3 regions of the Marinobacter sp. MIT930201 genome follow, and region 1 is predicted to be linked to each of the others. Evidence: predicted binding sites of a transcription regulator. Region 1 holds the regulator's gene; each other region holds the start of a gene.
The links. The regulator sigma-54, encoded in region 1, starts transcription at its own class of promoters, with help from an activator protein. The targets are predictions, from matches to a motif close to ANTGGCATNNANNTTGCTNT.

Region 1 (5,800 bases):
CTGCTGTCGAATTCAGATGCCTTGCCCACCAGTTTGGCTGCGGCCCGGGCATGGAGCCCAAGTTTGTTGATGATGGTAATGGGGCGGCGGATCATAGGCGGTTCAGCTTTCCCTGCTTTGCAGGTGGGGCAGTTCGGTGTGGCGAACCTGCACATTGCTGTATTTGCCCGAGAAATAGCGGCCGAGCTGATCGCAGATATAAACCGAGCGATGCTGGCCACCGGTGCAGCCGATGGATATGGTCATATAGCTGCGGTTGCTGTCTGAGAACGAGGGTAGCCAGTTTTCCAGGAATTGGGTCAGGTCCTCGACCATCTTACGGCTCAACGGCTCCTTTTCCAGGAAATCGATAACCGGCTGGTCGGTGCCCACAAACTGCCGAAGGCTGGTGTCCCAATAGGGATTGGGCAGGCAGCGCACATCGAACACATAGTCCGAATCCAACGGTACACCGTGCTTGAACCCGAACGACTGGAACAGCAGCGCCAGTTCCTGGTGACGCCTGCCCGCAACCCGCTGCTTCACCATATCCCGGAGCTCATACATGGACAGCCCCGTGGTGTCGATGTAGAGGTCTGCCAGCTTGGAGAGCGGCTCCAGAAGCTTCTTTTCGTTACCGATGGCCTCCCTCAGGGAGGTCTTGTCATCACTCAGTGGATGCTTTCGGCGCGTGGCATGGAAGCGCTGCAGAAGAGACTGTTCATCGGCGTCGAGATAGATGATCTCGATGGTTACGCCAGTATCCTGAAGGCTGCGGTAGATATCCTCGAAGTTGCTCAATTCTCCGGAAAGGTTACGGGCATCGATGCTGACCGCCATCTTTCCCAGCCGGCTGGGAGAGTTCTGGTTGGTGGCTTCCTGCGTGAGGGGGAACAGGAGGCCAATGGGCAGGTTGTCAATGCAGTAAAAGCCCAGGTCTTCCAGAACATGTAACGCGGTACTTTTCCCGGAACCTGATCGGCCGCTGACGATGATCAGTTTCATAGCCCGTTCACCTTGGATGTGGAGTGGTTCAGCCTGTCTCGGCTGTCATCCGGCGATAGAGAGAGCCTGCATCAGTGCACTGACGCAGCTGGTCGCAGAATGCACGCTCGTTGAACTTTTCGGCAAGCTGGCTCAAAAGCTCAAGATGCTCGCTGGTGGCTTCCTTGGGGACAATCAAGGTGAAGACGAGGTCCACCGGCTGATTGTCGATAGCATCGAACGCAACGCCTTCTTCCAGGGTCAGCAATACGCCGACCACGTGATCCAGCCCTTCCAGCCTGCAATGGGGGATCGCGATGCCCTGTCCGATGCCTGTGCTCCCCAGTCGCTCCCGCGCGACCAGGTTGGTGAATATCTGGGTGTCGCTGAGCAAAGAGTCGTGCTGCTGGATCTGCTCGGCAATGGTTTCCATAACCCGCTTTTTGCTGGAGGCAGGCACCCGGCAAAGGGTTAGCTCCGGCGCGAGAATGTTCTCGATAGTCAGGGATGTGTCGGTCATGAATCGACTGCATTTCCGTAAAAAAAGGCTGCGGCACCTATTGCATGGTTAGCCAGTGCCGCAGCTCGATTAACTGTCATGCCGGGGCGTCGTCCTAGCGGGCGCCATTCCCGTGCATCCGGTCTACGTTCTTTTCCTTGTGCTTCAGAATCTGCCTGTCCAGCTTGTCTACCAGTCCATCAATGGCAGCGTACATATCGCTGTTTTCGGCCTTTGCGTGAATCTCACCACCTATCACGTGAAGCGTAGCTTCCGCCATCTGGCGCACTTTTTCCACCTCAAGGGTAACCTGGCAATTGCTGATATGGTCGAAGTGCCGCTCAAGCTTTTCAAATTTGCCTGATACGTAATCTTTCAGTGCGGGAGTCAGTTCTACGTGATGGCCTGAAATATTGAGTTGCATAGGCTTCTCCTGTTTTCAGCTTGCCGGCACCCGTTAGGATACCGGCTGTGTGCCACAGCGTTATGCTGCAGGCGGTATACTTTCAGGAAAGGGCTCTCCCCGTGAGGCCGGGAACAGACGCTTCCTACACCAATCGCTTTCGCTCGTTGGACGGAGGAATGTGCATTGCCTCGCGATACTTGGCCACGGTTCGTCTAGCCACCTTTATACCCTGGTCTCCTAGCATGGCTGCAATTTTGCTATCGCTCAATGGCTTTTTCGGAGTTTCCGTTGCAATCAGCTTCTTGATCATCGCGCGGATTGCCGTGGATGAGCACTCTCCACCTTCGTCGGTACTGACATGGCTCGAGAAAAAATACTTAAGTTCAAATATGCCCCGCGGTGTGTGCATGTATTTCTGGGTGGTGACCCTTGAAATGGTCGACTCGTGCATTTCCACCGCCTGGGCAATATCCGAGAGAATCAATGGTTTCATGGCTTCCTCGCCATGGTCCAGAAACCCCTGCTGGTGCTCGACAATGCGCGTGGCCACCTTGAGCAGGGTTTCGTTGCGGCTCTGCAGGCTCTTGATGAACCACTTTGCCTCCTGCAACTGGTCCCGCAGGTAGGTGTTGTCGGCGCTGCTGTCCGCACGCTTTATAAGAGAAGCATAGCTTGCATTCACACGAATGCGTGGTGCAATTTCAGGATTCAGTTCCACGCGCCAGCGCTCATTGTGCTTGCGCACGATCACATCCGGGATGACATAGTCCGGCTCGGCCTGGTCCAGGGTGTCGCCGGGGCGGGGGTTCAAACCGGTAATAAGTGCCAGGACATCCCGTAGCTGTTCTTCTTTCAGGCGGCTGCGGCGCAACAGCTGGGCGTAATCGCGGTTACCCAGCAGGTTTATGTAGTGGGTAATCACCAGTCGCGCCTGAGCCAGCCAGGGTGTTTCCGGGGGCAGTTGGTTCAGCTGGATCAGCAGGCATTCCTGCAGATCACGGGCGAACACGCCGGGTGGATCGAAGTGCTGCAGGCGATGAAGAACGGCTTCCACTTCGTCCAGTTCCAGCGGGTCTTCGTCGGATTCGTCCACCATGCCTGAATGAATTTCTTCAAGCGGAGAGGTCAGGTAGCCGTGGTTATCAACCGCATCCATCAGGGCATGGGCGATGGCCTGATCCCGCTCGCTCATGGGCGTCAGGTTCAGTTGCCATTCCAGGTGGTCCTGGAGCGTTTCGGTGGGGGAGTTACGGGTTTCGAAGTCGTGGTCGTTTTCGTCGTCGTTACGGGCTGCTGACGCGGGGGCTGACTGGTAAATGTCATCCCAGGCGGTGTCGACGGGAAGATCATCGGGAATGGTGTCGGGACTGTCCGTTTCTGATGACCAGTCAGGTCCATTTTCGGATTCGTCCCACTCGGTAGCAGTGTCTGAAGCGGTGTTGGATTCCTCGGTTGACGCTGTTTCAGACGACTCGTTGTCACTGTCCGTTGATTCCGGATTCTGGTTGTCGTCGTCTTCCGAGGTTTCCAGCATTGGGTTGGATTCCAGTGCCTGCTGGATTTCCTGCTGGAGGTCCAGGGTGGAGAGCTGCAGAAGCCTGATAGCCTGTTGCAGCTGGGGCGTCATGGTCAGGCTTTGACCCAGCTTTAACTGTAGTGAGGCTTTCATAACCATGGTTCAGGATCCGTCACTCGGTCTCTCTCTTCCGTCACTCAGGCTCTCTCTTTACGTCATCAGGGCGCTTTCTGGAGCCGGGGTTGCACAAAAACTCTTTGTATGCTGGCTACTTGCCGCACCAAGCAAGTTCTTTGCCGAGTCTACTACAGGCGAAACTCGTTGCCTAGATACACTTCCTTGACCTGCTGGTTGGCCAGTATATCGTCCGAATTACCAGAGGCAATGATGTGGCCGCCGCTGACAATGTACGCATTCTCGCAGATGTCGAGGGTTTCCCGCACGTTGTGGTCGGTGATCAGTACGCCGATACCCTTGTCCCGCAAGTGTCGGATAATCTGCTTGATGTCGCTCACGGAGATCGGGTCGACACCGGCGAAGGGCTCGTCCAGCAGGATGAACGCCGGTTCCATCGCCAGCGCCCGGGCAATTTCCACCCGCCGTCGCTCACCGCCTGACAGGGCCATGCCGACACTATCGCGGATGTGGGTAATGTGAAACTCTTCAAGCAGTTCCTCTAACTTGGCCTCCCGGTCAGCGCGTTTGAGTTCGCGGCGGGTTTCCAGGATCGCCAGTATGTTGTCGCGCACGGTGAGCTTGCGAAACACGGATGCTTCCTGGGGCAGGTACCCGATTCCCTTGCGGGCACGGCCGTGCATGGGCAGGGGCGTGATGTCCTGATTGTCGATGGTGATGCGACCGTTGTCGGCGGAAACCAGGCCAACAATCATGTAGAAACACGTCGTTTTGCCCGCGCCGTTGGGGCCGAGCAAGCCGACGATCTCGCCACTGCGAATTTCCAGGGAAACGTCGATGACGACCTTCTTCTGTTTGTAGCTTTTTGCGAGGTTACTGGCCCTGAGAACTGCCATCGGTATCCTGTCCGTTAGGGTTGTTATCTGGATTGTTGCCGGAGTTGCCGCGTGGCTGGATGACCATTTCGACGCGACCGCTGCCATCGCCCTGGTCAGCAGAGCCCTCTGCGGTCACCACGCGTTCGGCGCTGTCGTAATGAATGACGTCGCCCCGGAACAGGTTGCCGCCCTGTTCGATCACAGCTTCGCGCCGAAAGGTAACCCGGTTGTCGGAGGCGGACCAGGTGATTGTAAGTGCGCGGGCGTCGGTTTCGCCCTGGCCTTCCATGGCAGGCTGGCGGTAGCGTGCCGGGGTACCGGTGGCTTCAATGCGGCTGACGCCATTCTCATCCCGGTGGAGTACAACCTTGTCCGCCATAAGGTTGGCATCGCCCTGGCTCATTTCAACCGAGCCGGTATAGGTTGCAATGCCCTGGCCTTCGTCGAGCCGAGCATTGTCGGCATTGACCCTGATGGGTTGGTCAGACTCAAGATCAAAGGCCGCGGCGAACGGCATGCCCACGGTCAATGTCAGCGCCAGGACAATCGCTGAGACTGCCGTGCGCGATGCCACCGGTTGGTGCCTATTGCGGTGAGGGTTGGGCATGAATTTACTTGCCGGTCTCATAGCGTCCTTCCACGTCAGAGTCGAGTTCGAGGATTCGGTCATCAATCCAGGCCTTCATGCCGGTGGCGCGGGTCAGGCTGAACGAGTCGGTCAGTTCCACCGGGGCGTCTGTGTAAACAGTACGCTCTGTGTTATCCAGTGTCAGCGTTGACGTGGTCAATGTCAGGGGGCGCCCGCCTTGGGGTTGCTGGGACACCCGAACATCCCCCGTCAAGTAAACCAGGTCGTCAGCTTCCATGAATTGGCCTTTGTTGGCCTGGACTTGCCAGGGTGCGTTGCCGGGTTCGCCGTAGAGCGTCGCATTCGGCGATTCCATAATGGTTTCGTTGCGGGCCTCGAATTGCTCGATACGTGGGCTTTCGAAGTGTGCGGTAAGCCGCCCGGTCTCGTCGAAAGACAGATAGCGACCATTGACCACGAAACCGTCTGGTTCCGATTCGCCTCTCAGCGCGGCGGCATCCACCGGCTCTGATGACTCGTCACTTTGCCAGAGCAGGAAAAACAGTGCCACTATCGTGACAGCCAGCCCCAGAGTTCGTACCCAGGGCCGGGTAAAGAGGGCTTCAGCGGCCATTCAGTCCTGCTCCAGGTAGGGTTGCAGGCTTGCGTTGAGCTGCCCGCAGGCGCAGAGCAGCAGTTCGCAGGCTTCACGGACGGCGCCGCTACCCCCCGCGGCCGACGTGCAAAAATCCGCGTGCTGGCGCACCAGCCAGTAGCCGTTGGGTACTGTTATGCCCAGCCCGGCGTAACGGATTGCGGGCAGGTCCGGCAGGTC
Region 2 (5,800 bases), 520 kb from region 1:
GTAAAAAGAATTATCATCGAACGTTTCGGTGAGATAACCGGAATGCGCAGCGTCCAGGAAGTCCTGTTCCGCGGAGGCGGCCGCTGTAGCGCCCTGGCTACTAATACTGAGAATGGGCGCAGCGCTGGCCCAGTTGCAGGCGCCAAAGAGAACCCCAATGGCGCCGACTGTTTGTAGTGTGTTCATATCAGTACTCCATATAAGCTGACAGAATCGTCTTCGATAGGGAGTAACTGCTGCATAAGACGTGCCACGGCTTCAACTGGTTCATTTTCAGTCAGTTAGAAGCCCGCACATTTTCTCAATGTAAAGTTTTTCGACAACCCCTCGCTACGCCCGGAGAGCAGGCGCTCCAATCAGTTCAGATAACAAACAGATCAACAAATTCGTGTGCGGGGGTCGACTCCAATAGCGCTTGATCTTTACACAGGTTAAAGATCTTCTCGCAGCGCTGACCAGGAAACCGGGTCGCCAGGTTATGGCGGAACTTATCCTCAAGCAGGGGAATCCCCTCCTTTCGGCGACGGCGATGGCCAATGGGATACTCAACTGCCACCTTATCCGTGCTGGTGCCGTCGGCGAAGAACACCTGAATCGCATTGGCAATTGAGCGCTTATCTGCTTCCAGATACTCACGTGTGTATCGCTCATCCTCAACCACGTCCATCTTGTCTCGGAGTTGGTCGATCATCGGATTGGCCTCATGGAAGCTGTCTTCATAATGCTCCGCTGTCAGCCCCCCAAAAATCAGCGGTACAGCAGCCATGTATTGAAGGCAGTGATCCCGGTCGGCCGCGTTTGCCAATGTGCCCTGTTTCGAGATGATACGGATGGCAGATTCGTGGGTGGTGATAACGATTCGTTCGATGTCATCCAGGCGGTCTTTTACCTCGGGATGAAGTATGACCGCTGCTTCCGCCGCTGTTTGAGCATGGAACTCGGCCGGGAAGGAAATCTTGAACAGAATGTTTTCCATCACGTAGGCGCCAAAAGCCTGGGGTAAAGTAAACTGACGCTTGTCCTCAGGTTTCAGCTTCTGATCTTTATTGGTTTTGCTGAACAGAATGTCGTAGAAGCCCCATTGGGGTGCCGTGAGCACCCCCGGGATGCCCATCTCTCCCCGCATTGCAATATCGGCCAGCCGCACGGCACGGGACGTTGCATCTCCCGCCGCCCAGGATTTTCGGGAGCCAGCGTTCGGCGCATGACGGTAGGTTCGCAGCGCCTGGCCGTCCACCCAGGCATGGGACAAGGCCGACAGCATTTGATCGCGACTGGCACCCATCAGTTTTGCGACAACAGCGGTTGAGGCCACCTTGACGAGCACAACGTGATCCAGCCCCACCCGGTTAAACGAGTTTTCGAGTGCAAGCACCCCCTGGATTTCATGGGCCATGATCATAGCCTCCAGGACATCCCGCATGGTCAGGGGCGCCTTGCCCTCCGCCACCCGCTTCTGGGACAGATGATCCGCCACGGCCAGTATGCCCCCCAGGTTATCCGAGGGGTGGCCCCACTCCGCCGCCAGCCAAGTATCGTTGTAGTCCAGCCAGCGCACGATACAGCCAATATCCCAGGCCGCCTTTACCGGATCGAGTCTGTAAGGCGTGCCCGGAACACGGGCGCCATGGGGTACAACGGTGCCGTCAACCAGCGGCCCAAGGTGCTTGGTGCATTCAGGGAAACGCAGGGCCAGAAGGCCACAACCGAGGGTATCTATCAGGCAGTTTCTCGCGGTATTCCAAGCCTCTTTGCTTTTTATCCGATAGCCGAGAGCGTAGTCGGCGATTGCCTGCAGGACGTCGTCATAGTCGGGGCGAATGTTCTGATCAGCGTTGGAGCTCATGGCGAATCCCTTATTGGTTTTGGATCTCAGTGAGAGACTAAGAACGAAAAACAGTCATGCCAAACAGGTTAGTACATCGGCCCGGCCGGGATACAGCCATCCAGATCTTAAGCGTTGACTTTTTATACACTTTTCAATGCCTCACCGGTGACCAGAGCATTCAGAAAATGGCAACCGGCTGTTTTAACCGAAAAATATCCAAGCTGGCTTTTTTCTTGCTAAAAACGCAGTCCGGAGACCACTCCGCAGGAAACGCGGGGTGAATATGGATATCTGTAAAAACGCAAGGAGAATGAAGTATGAAAGGATTTGACCACAAAATAGTGATTGGCCTGGGATTGGCCGCTGCAATGGCTGGGAACGCTTACGCAGCCCCCATCGTAAACGTCGTCAACTCTGACGGCGACCTCTACAACACCGAAATGCTGACCGGGTATTCAACCGACGGCTCGCTGATGGACGGCATGGAAGTCACTACTTGCTTTGCCAGCGCGACCTGTGAAACCGTGGCATTTGACGGTACGGTCGGCAGCTCTTCATACGGCGAAGCCATCGGTAGTGGCTGGAGCTTGTCTATCAATGGAGACACCTACAGCTCCCCGTTTACCTTCAATTCCGTTCAAGACGTCACCAGCATCGTATTGAACGGGCGCCCGGGAAACACGATCTTTGACATTGTTGGTAGCGACTCCCGCTCACCAGATTCAGCCCTGGGCAAGCCTTTTCGACTGTCCAATTCCGGCGATCTGACGGATAGCACAACCGTGAACGTTGAATACTCCGACAAGCTTTCCCTCGATGGTGTATTTTACGACGACCTGTTTACAACCATGGCTATCGATTTCGATGGCAGCCTGTTCTCAGGCATGTTCAGCTTCCTGAGCGATACTGACAACAACGATTTCGACGCCGGTAGCCCGATTACTCCGACCAACCCGGTTCCGGAGCCCAGCACCCTGGCCCTGCTGGGGCTTGGCGCCCTGGGTTTTGGACTGCGTCGCCGTAGTCGCAAGGCATAAGTAGAGCGCTTCGGCTCCGCAAGCTCGACAGGTGTTTTGCGGAGCCGGAACGTGGGCCTCCAGGCTCAAGCTGGTGGGGCTTTTAGCTTTCCAACCATTACCCTTCAGTTTATTGCCCGTAGATCCGAGGTGACGAAACTCAACGTCCCTCTCTCTAGCTCCAGCTCTTCTATCGCGAACCCATCCTCACAGAAAGACACGACGCTGAGGTGACTGTTAATCGCATAAAGAGAGTCCATAGAGTAACAATTGTAAGGCAGCGTCATTACCTTGCTTGTTATGTTCCCGGTGGTTTCATTGACGGCCCATATGTCGGGGTTGAGCAATCCCGCGGGGCTGAGCACATCCCTCTCGATGGAAGAGCTCATCGCCAGCACTTTTGCTCGGTCTCCGCCACGAGTCAGGTTCATCGACGTTGCATAGTAGGTTTCCGCGTTAGGCACAACCGGGCCACCGGGCCGGCCTACAATCAGGGTTCTGTTACGACCTGAGAAATCCAGGAAATTGACGAAAAGCAGTGATTCCGTTCGAGAAGCAACAAACGTAGATTCCACCGCCAGAACCAAATCGACCTCACCCGAACTCAGATCGACGGTATAGACTTCACCGAGAGGGTCTGAGCGATCAGCACCCTGAAAAGTCGTCCATAAAGCGATGGCTTTGTCGCCCATAACGACAACATCGTCGAGCGCCCAACCATCCGCAAACTTATCTGAGAAATCAGCAAACAAAGAGGCAGATCGATTGATTTCATCGACCTTGTGCAACACGCCACGGTCCGCGATGATTGTGTATTTGTCGTCCTCGATCAAAGAGAGTGACGCCAACCGGGCAGACTCAGAAAGTCCCGACAGCACAGGTTGTGCGCCTGCAAGACCGGAGTCCAACAGCATCGCAACTGAGGTCATCAAAAACTCGCCGTCACTGAGCACACCCACAAACGTCTCATCCCGTGTGGGGCCGGGTTCTGCCATGGGGTAGACTCTCGGCACCCAGGTGCTTCCCGCCACCCGCTTCAGCTCAGCGCCTGACTCTCCATACAGGATGATCGTCCTTTCGGCATAGTTATTGGCGACCACAAAATCGATATCGCCGTCGCCGTTGAAGAATACATCCGTGTAGGATGACACCCCATCCGCTTCCCAGACCTCGAACGTATTGGCTCCCAATGTCCACCAGTAATGCGTGTCGTCGGAATCAACCGAGAGGTCGCATGTCAGATTACCGCCGGACATCGCCAGATTGACAAGTCCTGTCGACAGGTCACTGTTCACGAAACCCTTAACGGAACAAGGTTCCTGCCCGCCACCAATATTCGACAGTTTGACACTTGTTCCATCAACGCGGCTGTGAATCGACACGCTGGTTGAGCTTGCGGTTACGGCGGCTGGAGCGAACAGATTGTCGGTAAAGACACCCCCGGCAAATACCTGCCCACCCACCTTATCCCCTGCCTGCACATAAGCCAGCGAGTGAGATTCAAGATTACGACGATAAACCCGTGGGTTCTCGTTCGTGCCTCGTAAGGAATAGTCGTGCTCAATATAGCCATCCAGTTCAGGCAGGGATTTCGCCCTCACTCCGGGGCCAGCATTGTCTTGCCCAGCTTGCGAAGAATTCGATGATGAGGAGGACCCACCGTCACCACATCCAACCAATGCCAAGGCGATTGAACAAACAATAAGAGGAAGGCCAGACGGACCGAATGGTTGCGACATTTTTCACATTCCGTTGAAATTTAAGCGTTTATCTCTTTTATTCAAAGAGCTTACAAGCGCTGAATTCTGGAATCGTGAAACCTGTCGCAACCAGCGTCACAATTAGACCAAGGGCACCCTCACCCAACCTTCCATAAGCACTCGCGCGCTGCGGCTCATGATGGCTTTGGTGGCTGTCCACTGGCCGTTGACCAGGCTGGCTTCCGCACCAACCTGCAAGGTGCCTGATGGGTGGCCGAAGGTCACGGAGGTTCTGTCACCGCCACCAGCGGCAAGGTTAACCAGAGTTCCCGGTACCGCAGCTGCGGTAGCAATAGCAACGGCGGCTGTTCCCATCATCGCGTGGTGGAGCTTACCCATGGAAAGGGCCCGCACCAGCACGTCCACATCCCCTGCCCCAACGGCTTTGCCACTGGAAGACACATAGTCAGACGGCTTTGCCACAAACGCCACCTTGGGCGTGTGCTGGCGGCTGGCGGCCTCTTCTACGGACTGAATCAGTCCCATTTTGACAGCACCGTGGGCGCGGATGGTTTCAAACATCGCCAGGGCCTCGGGATTGCTGTTGATATCGTCCTGCAGTTCCGTGCCCTTGTAGCCAATGTCTTCTGCATTCAGGAAGATGGTGGGAATGCCGGCATTGATAATGGTGGCCTTGAGGGTGCCAACACCGGGTACGTCCAGGTCGTCCACCAGGTTGCCGGTGGGGAACATGGCGCCCTCACCATCGGCGGGGTCCATGAATTCGACCTGCACTTCGGCGGCCGGGAAAGTCACGCCGTCCAGTTCGAAATCACCGGTTTCCTGTACTTCGCCATTGGTGATGGGAACGCGGGCCACGATGGTTTTCCGGATGTTCGCCTGCCAGATGCGAACGGTGGCAATGCCATTCTCCGGAATGCGCTCCTGAGCGACGAAACCACCGTTGATGGCAAATGCACCGACCGCGGCGGTGAGGTTACCGCAGTTGCCACTCCAGTCGACAAAAGGCTTGTCGATGGACACCTGACCAAACAGGTAGTCCACGTCGTGATCCGGTTGGGTTGGCTCCGCCAGGATCACGGTTTTGCTGGTGCTGGAGGTGGCGCCGCCCATGCCATCGATCTGCTTCTGGTAAGGGTCCGGGCTGCCGATCACGCGCAGCAGGAGTTTATCCCTGGCTTCACCCGGGACTTGTGCAGCCTCGGGCAGATCTTTCAAGCGAAAGAACACACCCT
Region 3 (5,800 bases), 960 kb from region 1:
ACGCTGATCCAGTGGATTGAACTGGTTGGTAATCTCAATGTTGCGTGCGTTCCATGAATCCGTGAGGTTCGTGGCGCCGCTGGTTGACGCAATATCGGTAATCTCCCGATCGGCCTGCGGCCTCACCGTGCCAACGGTTGTCTCCGGTGCCGGGTTCGGGCCGTCGCTGGTAAAACCGGCGGTGACGTTGTTGCCACGGTTGTCGATCAGCCTCAGGTTACCGCCTGTGAGCGACGCCGAGATCGTCGGCGCCTGGGCGTTGTTAATTGCAGTGACCAGCGAAGCCGCATCGGTCACACCTGTCGTATCAACGGGCACAGTGACCCCGCCTACCGCAAGGTCAAAGCTGAAGTTGCCAGCCGCAATGGCGGCGTTCAAGTCCGCCTCGGACATCCCCTCATAGGTGGTGGTCGCGGAGGCAGAGAGACCGTCCTGCCCATTGAGCACATCCACAACGTCAGCCGCTGAGAAATCAGTCGATCCCGCCGCGTTGATGGGCACGCTAACCACGCTGCCATCTGCGTAGGTGATTTCGAAGGTTTCAGACGGAAAACCGGTGGAGCCGGCGGGCGCCGTGTAATCACCCATATCGGCAACTCGGCGTTCCAACACGGTTTCCCGGGAATCCAGGTTCAGGTCCGAGCGTAGATTCGTGGTCCGACGAGGCGCCAGATTATCGGTTTCAACCTGCAGGTCACCACGAATACCGGAAAGGTTACCGTCTTCATCGGCAACGAAGCCCTGAACCCGCATGTTCTGGTTATTGGTGACAAACCCGTCTTTGTCGACACCGAACTGGCCGGCACGGGAATACCGCACCTCACCGCCATTATTCAGCACAAAGAAACCGTCACCGTTGATGGCAAGGTCCAGGCCGTTGTCGGTGAAACTGATATTGCCCTGCCCAAAATTCTGCTTCACGTCCTGCACCCGCACACCGTCCCCAATCGGATTGGTGCCGGCACTCAGGAAACCACTAGCGTACAGGTCGCCAAACTGCGCCTGACTGCTCTTGAAACCTACTGTGCTCGCATTGGCAATGTTGTTACCGGTGACATCCAGATCAACCGATGACGCCCTTAAACCGCTAAGACCTGTGTTAAAACCCATACTCCACCTCTTACTGTTTCACCGGTATCAATTAATCTGCTGAACATCTTGCAGCGCGATGGAGCCCATGCCGGCCAGGTTCAGAGTAATGCTGCCACCCTGCCCCAGCGACACACTGTCGACATTGGCGCTGACCATGGTGCCGAGTTGCTCAAGCCCGCCGGGGTACGAGGCTTCTGCGACCACCTTGTAGCGTCCGGGTGGCAAACTGTTGCCGTTGCCATCCTTGCCGTCCCAGCTGAACGCTGTCTGGCCAGGCTGCTGCTCACCCATATCAATCTGCCGGACCTGCTCACCGGACTCATTCTCAATGGTGATTCTCAGCCCGGATGTGGTTGCCGGAACGGAAACGTTGCCGGATATTTCACCGTCCGCGCCAAGCACGCCAATGGATGAAGGTGCCAAGACCGTACGCCCGACCATTGCAGAGGCCTGCAGTGCCTGGGTGGAGCGGAACTGGCTGGCCATATCGTCGACACTGCCGGACAGGCTCTGCATTTCCTCCAGGGAGCTGAACTGCGCCAGCTGAGAGATGAATTCGCCGTTGTCCTGAGGTTCGAGAGGGTTCTGGTTTTTGAGCTGAGCGATCATCAATTCCATGAACTCGTTCTTGCCCAGCTCACTTCCGCTCTTGGCCTGATCCTGCTGCACTCGATACTGGCTCAGCACATCCGAAGCGTCTGTCGTGTTATTCACTACGCTCATGATTCAATCCTCGCTCGGTTACTGCTGACCCAGGGTCAGGATACGCTGCATCATGGATTTGGCGCTGTTCATAATGTCCACATTCATCTGGAAGCTGCGCGACGACGACATCATGTCCGCCATTTCTTCAACCACGTTGACGTTGGGGTAGAACACGTACCCATCCTCGTTCGCGGCGGGATGATCAGGCTCGTAGCGCATCTGCAACTCGGCGTCACTCTCGACGATGCCTTCAACCCGAACGCCTGCCCCCGGGCCGTTGTCGCTGCCAAACGCCATGCTCTGCTGAGACGGATTCAGCATGGACTGCTGTATCGCCGCGAAAACAGGCTTGCGGGCGCGATAGGTCTGATCCGTACTGGAACTGGCCGTCTCGGCATTGGCGATGTTGGACGCAGTGGTGTTCAGCCGCAGCGACTGGGCTGTCATACCGGAACCGGCGATGTCGAAAATGTTACCCAGAGACATGATGGTGCTCCTCAATTAATGGCTGCGCCCAGTTTTACTGGCCAGAGAGTGCCTTTTTGATGCCTGAAACCTTTCCGTCCAGGAACTGGAAACTGGCCTGGTAATCCATGGCATTACGCATGAAACGGGTTTGCTCCTGCTGGGCATCCACCGTGTTGCCGTCCACGGACGGCTGGTGCGGTACCCGATAGAGCAATTCGCTGTCCGCGCCCATGGGCGAGGTGTCCATATGGGACTCGTGGGTACGGGTCATGCCGAAACCACTCATGCTGTCCTGGGCCTTCTGCATCATCGCCTGAAAGTCCACATCCCGCGCCTTGTAGCCCGGGGTATCTGCGTTGGCGAGGTTGTTGGCCAACACCTCCGCACGCTTTACCCTGCCTTCCAGGGCGTGCTGATGAATGCCTAATGCTTTGTCCAGGGAAATTGCCATAGTGCCTCCGATTCCTGCACACGGCGTTGGTCGTTTTGCCGTTTGTGCGTTCTTGCAGAGGTAAAAGCAATCGCGATGCCAGTTTTCAGGAGGTGTTGCGGTGTGCGGGCTGAGGCAGGTATCGGCTTATCCGAATCGTAAATTGAGGGCGGAAAGCGGCAAGGGATTTCCCCCGCGCCGGGGGCGGGGGCAACGGGGCGGCAACTAGTGGGGCCAGCGCCTGACAAACTCTTTGGGTTCAGGCCTGGGTATGCTGGGCTTGTGCGCACTGACACTGCCGGTATACAGGAACCCGGTTATGATCTCATTGTCCTGCAGCCCCAAGCCTCGCTTGATAGCTGGATCGTGCGCCATGGCACCGGTACGCCACATGCCTCCAAACCCGGCGGACTCCAGAGCCAACAACAAATACCCCATCCCCACCGCGGCCGACATGGACTGCTCGATCTCCGGCACTTTGGGATGGGACTGGTAAGACGCAACGCCAACGATCACCATAGGCGCCCGCAGTGCCTTCTTGCAGCGTTTTTCCCGCTCCTTTTCCGAGGCGCCGTCGCCACAGGTGGCGGCAAACAATTCACCCAGGGCGTTCAATGCCTCGTCTCCCTCAATAATCAGGTACCGCCAGGGCCTCAGCAACGCATGGTCCGGCGCCCTCGCGGCGCAGGCAAAGGCATTTTCAAGCGTTGCCGGGTCCGGTGCTGGCGCCTCCAGGCGTGGCTCTGAAGATCGTTTTAACAGGGCTTCCATTACTGCTGTCATATCGCCTCGCTGTGGTTGATTTCAATACGTCAGTTCGGGCCAAACGACCGTATGAATTGTGGGACAGATGGTTTACTGTTAGTCTTTAGTCTAAGTACTTTCCACTATCAGACAGTACTATCTACCTTAAAAACGATAAGCGAGCCGGTAGACGCCCTATGAGCCAACAGCAAACATTCCGCAATTTCGCGGACTTCTATCCGTACTACCTTGAAGAACATAGCGATGTAAACTGCCGCAGGCTTCACTTCGTCGGCAGCCTACTGGTTATCCTCGTTACACTCTACGCCATTGTAACGGCCAAGTTCCTCTATCTGTTGCTCCTGCCCGTCATCGGCTACGGGTTTGCCTGGGTTGGCCACTATGGCTTCGAGAAAAACCGACCTGCCACCTTCAAACACCCACTGTACAGCCTGATGGGCGATTGGGTGATGTTCAGAGATATGCTCGTCGGGCGGATCCGTTTCTGAATGATGAGCGCACCGATTGACCTGCGTAACGCCAGTACCAGTGCCAGCAAGGCCGCCGTGCTTGACGCGCAGAACCATCCGATTGCCATCCCGCCCATGCCGGATTACAACGGCAGGATACTGGCGTATACGGCGACTGCCGGCATTATTGTGTCAGGCGTACTGCAAGACGTCTTCGGCCTGTGGATGCTGTGGCTGCTTTCAGGCGCCCTGACCTGGCCACACATTGCCCATCAACTTACCCGGCGAACGTTTCTCCGTAACTCATCCCGTATTCGCCAGAAAATGCTGTTAACGGATTGCGCCATCGGGGGTGGATTCGTCGGCTGCATTGGATTGATTGCGATACCCTCGGTCGCCGTGGCACTGATGCTGATGTTTAGTTGCCTGATTGTGGGCGGCATCCGCCAGTGGCTGCTAGGCACCATGATCATGGCCGCCTGCGGCGCCATCGGCGTTGCCATCGTGGGCCCCGCCGAGTCACTGCAGTCGCCGATGATCACCAGCATTATCGCGATCAGTGCCACCGGCCTTTATATCTGTGTGACTGCGTTCTATTCCCACCAGCAGGCCCGCGCGCTGATGATGGCAAAAACCCAGATCCAGAATCAGCGGGAACAATCCATTGCCCTGTCCCACAAACTCTCCAAGTATCTGTCACCGCAGGTGTGGCAGTCCATCTTTACCGGTGAAAGAGACGTGCGGCTGGAAACACAACGCAAGAAATTGGCCGTCTTCTTCTCCGACATCAAGGGTTTTACAGAACTGTCCGAAGAGATGGAGCCGGAAGCACTGACGGAACTGCTGAACCACTACTTCAACGAAATGTCGGAAGTGGCCCTCAAATACGGCGGCACCATCGATAAGTTCGTTGGCGATTCCATCATGATTTTCTTCGGTGACCCCACCAGCCGGGGCCAGAAAGAAGACGCCTTCGCCTGCGTGTCCATGGCGGTGGAAATGCGTAAACACATGAAAATCATGCGGCAGAAATGGCGCAGCCAGGGTATCAAGACACCGCTGGAAATCCGCATGGGCATCAGCACAGGCTACACCACCGTTGGCAACTTCGGCGCCGAGAACCGCATGGACTACACCATCATCGGCAAGGAAGTGAACCTGGCCAGCCGCCTGGAATCCCTGGCTGAACCCGGTGAAATCCTGATCTCCTACGAAACCTTCTCGCTGATCAAGGACCGCATCATGTGCCGCGACAAGGGCGAGATCACGGTTAAAGGCTTCGGCCGCCCGGTCTCCATCTACGAAGTGGTGGATTTCCGCCGCGACATGGGCCCCAACCGCAGTTTCCTTGAGCACGAACGCAGCGGCTTTGCCATGTACCTGGATTCGGAAAAAATCACCGAACGGGAACGGGAGTCCATCCTGTCTGCGCTCGAGGATGCCGCTGAGCGACTGCGCCAGGAAGAGGATTCCTGACCGTTCCCGCCTTTACACCTACTGCCTGATCAACCGTGGCCCTACCGCCTCTTCCGGGTCGGTACTGCGCCAGGGGTTGATATCCAGACCACCCCTTCGCGTATAACGGGCGCACACCGACAGCTTCTGCGGCTGACAACGGGCCATCAGGTCGGTAAACATCGTTTCCACACAATGCTCATGAAAGTCCTGCTTCTGGCGAAAACTCACGATGTATTGCAGCAGCCCTGCCCGGTCCATCGCCGGGCCGGTGTAATCGATCAGCACCGTTGCCCAGTCCGGTTGGCCGGTGACGGGGCAATTGCTTTTCAGCAGGTGCGAACACAGTTTCTCCGACACCACATCACCCGTCGCCTGTAGGCTGTCCGGGTTGTAGTCGTAGCCCACGGATTCCACATCCTCGTCGTCGATCAGC

Region 2: SIC19_RS18560 (PEP-CTERM sorting domain-containing protein) is a predicted target of sigma-54. The motif match lies at 2,049-2,068, and genes of this name have one in related genera.
Region 3: flgB (flagellar basal body rod protein FlgB) is a predicted target of sigma-54. The motif match lies at 2,780-2,799, and genes of this name have one in related genera.

Annotation. Positions count from the first base shown of each region.
Region 1 is NZ_CP138916.1:3,544,984-3,550,783, forward strand. It holds gene SIC19_RS16140 (HPr family phosphocarrier protein) at 1-95, opposite strand, end outside; gene rapZ (RNase adapter RapZ) at 103-984, opposite strand; gene ptsN (PTS IIA-like nitrogen regulatory protein PtsN) at 1,013-1,483, opposite strand; gene hpf (ribosome hibernation promoting factor) at 1,578-1,886, opposite strand; gene SIC19_RS16160 (RNA polymerase factor sigma-54) at 2,011-3,537, opposite strand; gene lptB (LPS export ABC transporter ATP-binding protein) at 3,690-4,415, opposite strand; gene lptA (lipopolysaccharide transport periplasmic protein LptA) at 4,393-4,914, opposite strand; gene lptC (LPS export ABC transporter periplasmic protein LptC) at 5,009-5,599, opposite strand; gene SIC19_RS16180 (KdsC family phosphatase) at 5,600-5,800, opposite strand, start outside.
Region 2 is NZ_CP138916.1:4,065,876-4,071,675, reverse strand. It holds gene SIC19_RS18570 (PEP-CTERM sorting domain-containing protein) at 1-186, opposite strand, end outside; gene prpD (2-methylcitrate dehydratase) at 362-1,846, opposite strand; gene SIC19_RS18560 (PEP-CTERM sorting domain-containing protein) at 2,146-2,865, shown strand; gene SIC19_RS18555 (hypothetical protein) at 2,970-4,583, opposite strand; gene prpF (2-methylaconitate cis-trans isomerase PrpF) at 4,686-5,800, opposite strand, start outside.
Region 3 is NZ_CP138916.1:150,252-156,051, forward strand. It holds gene SIC19_RS00685 (flagellar hook protein FlgE) at 1-1,110, opposite strand, end outside; gene SIC19_RS00690 (flagellar hook assembly protein FlgD) at 1,138-1,815, opposite strand; gene flgC (flagellar basal body rod protein FlgC) at 1,834-2,283, opposite strand; gene flgB (flagellar basal body rod protein FlgB) at 2,318-2,716, opposite strand; gene SIC19_RS00705 (nitroreductase) at 2,921-3,478, opposite strand; gene SIC19_RS00710 (DUF962 domain-containing protein) at 3,637-3,948, shown strand; gene SIC19_RS00715 (adenylate/guanylate cyclase domain-containing protein) at 3,949-5,385, shown strand; gene queF (NADPH-dependent 7-cyano-7-deazaguanine reductase QueF) at 5,404-5,800, opposite strand, start outside.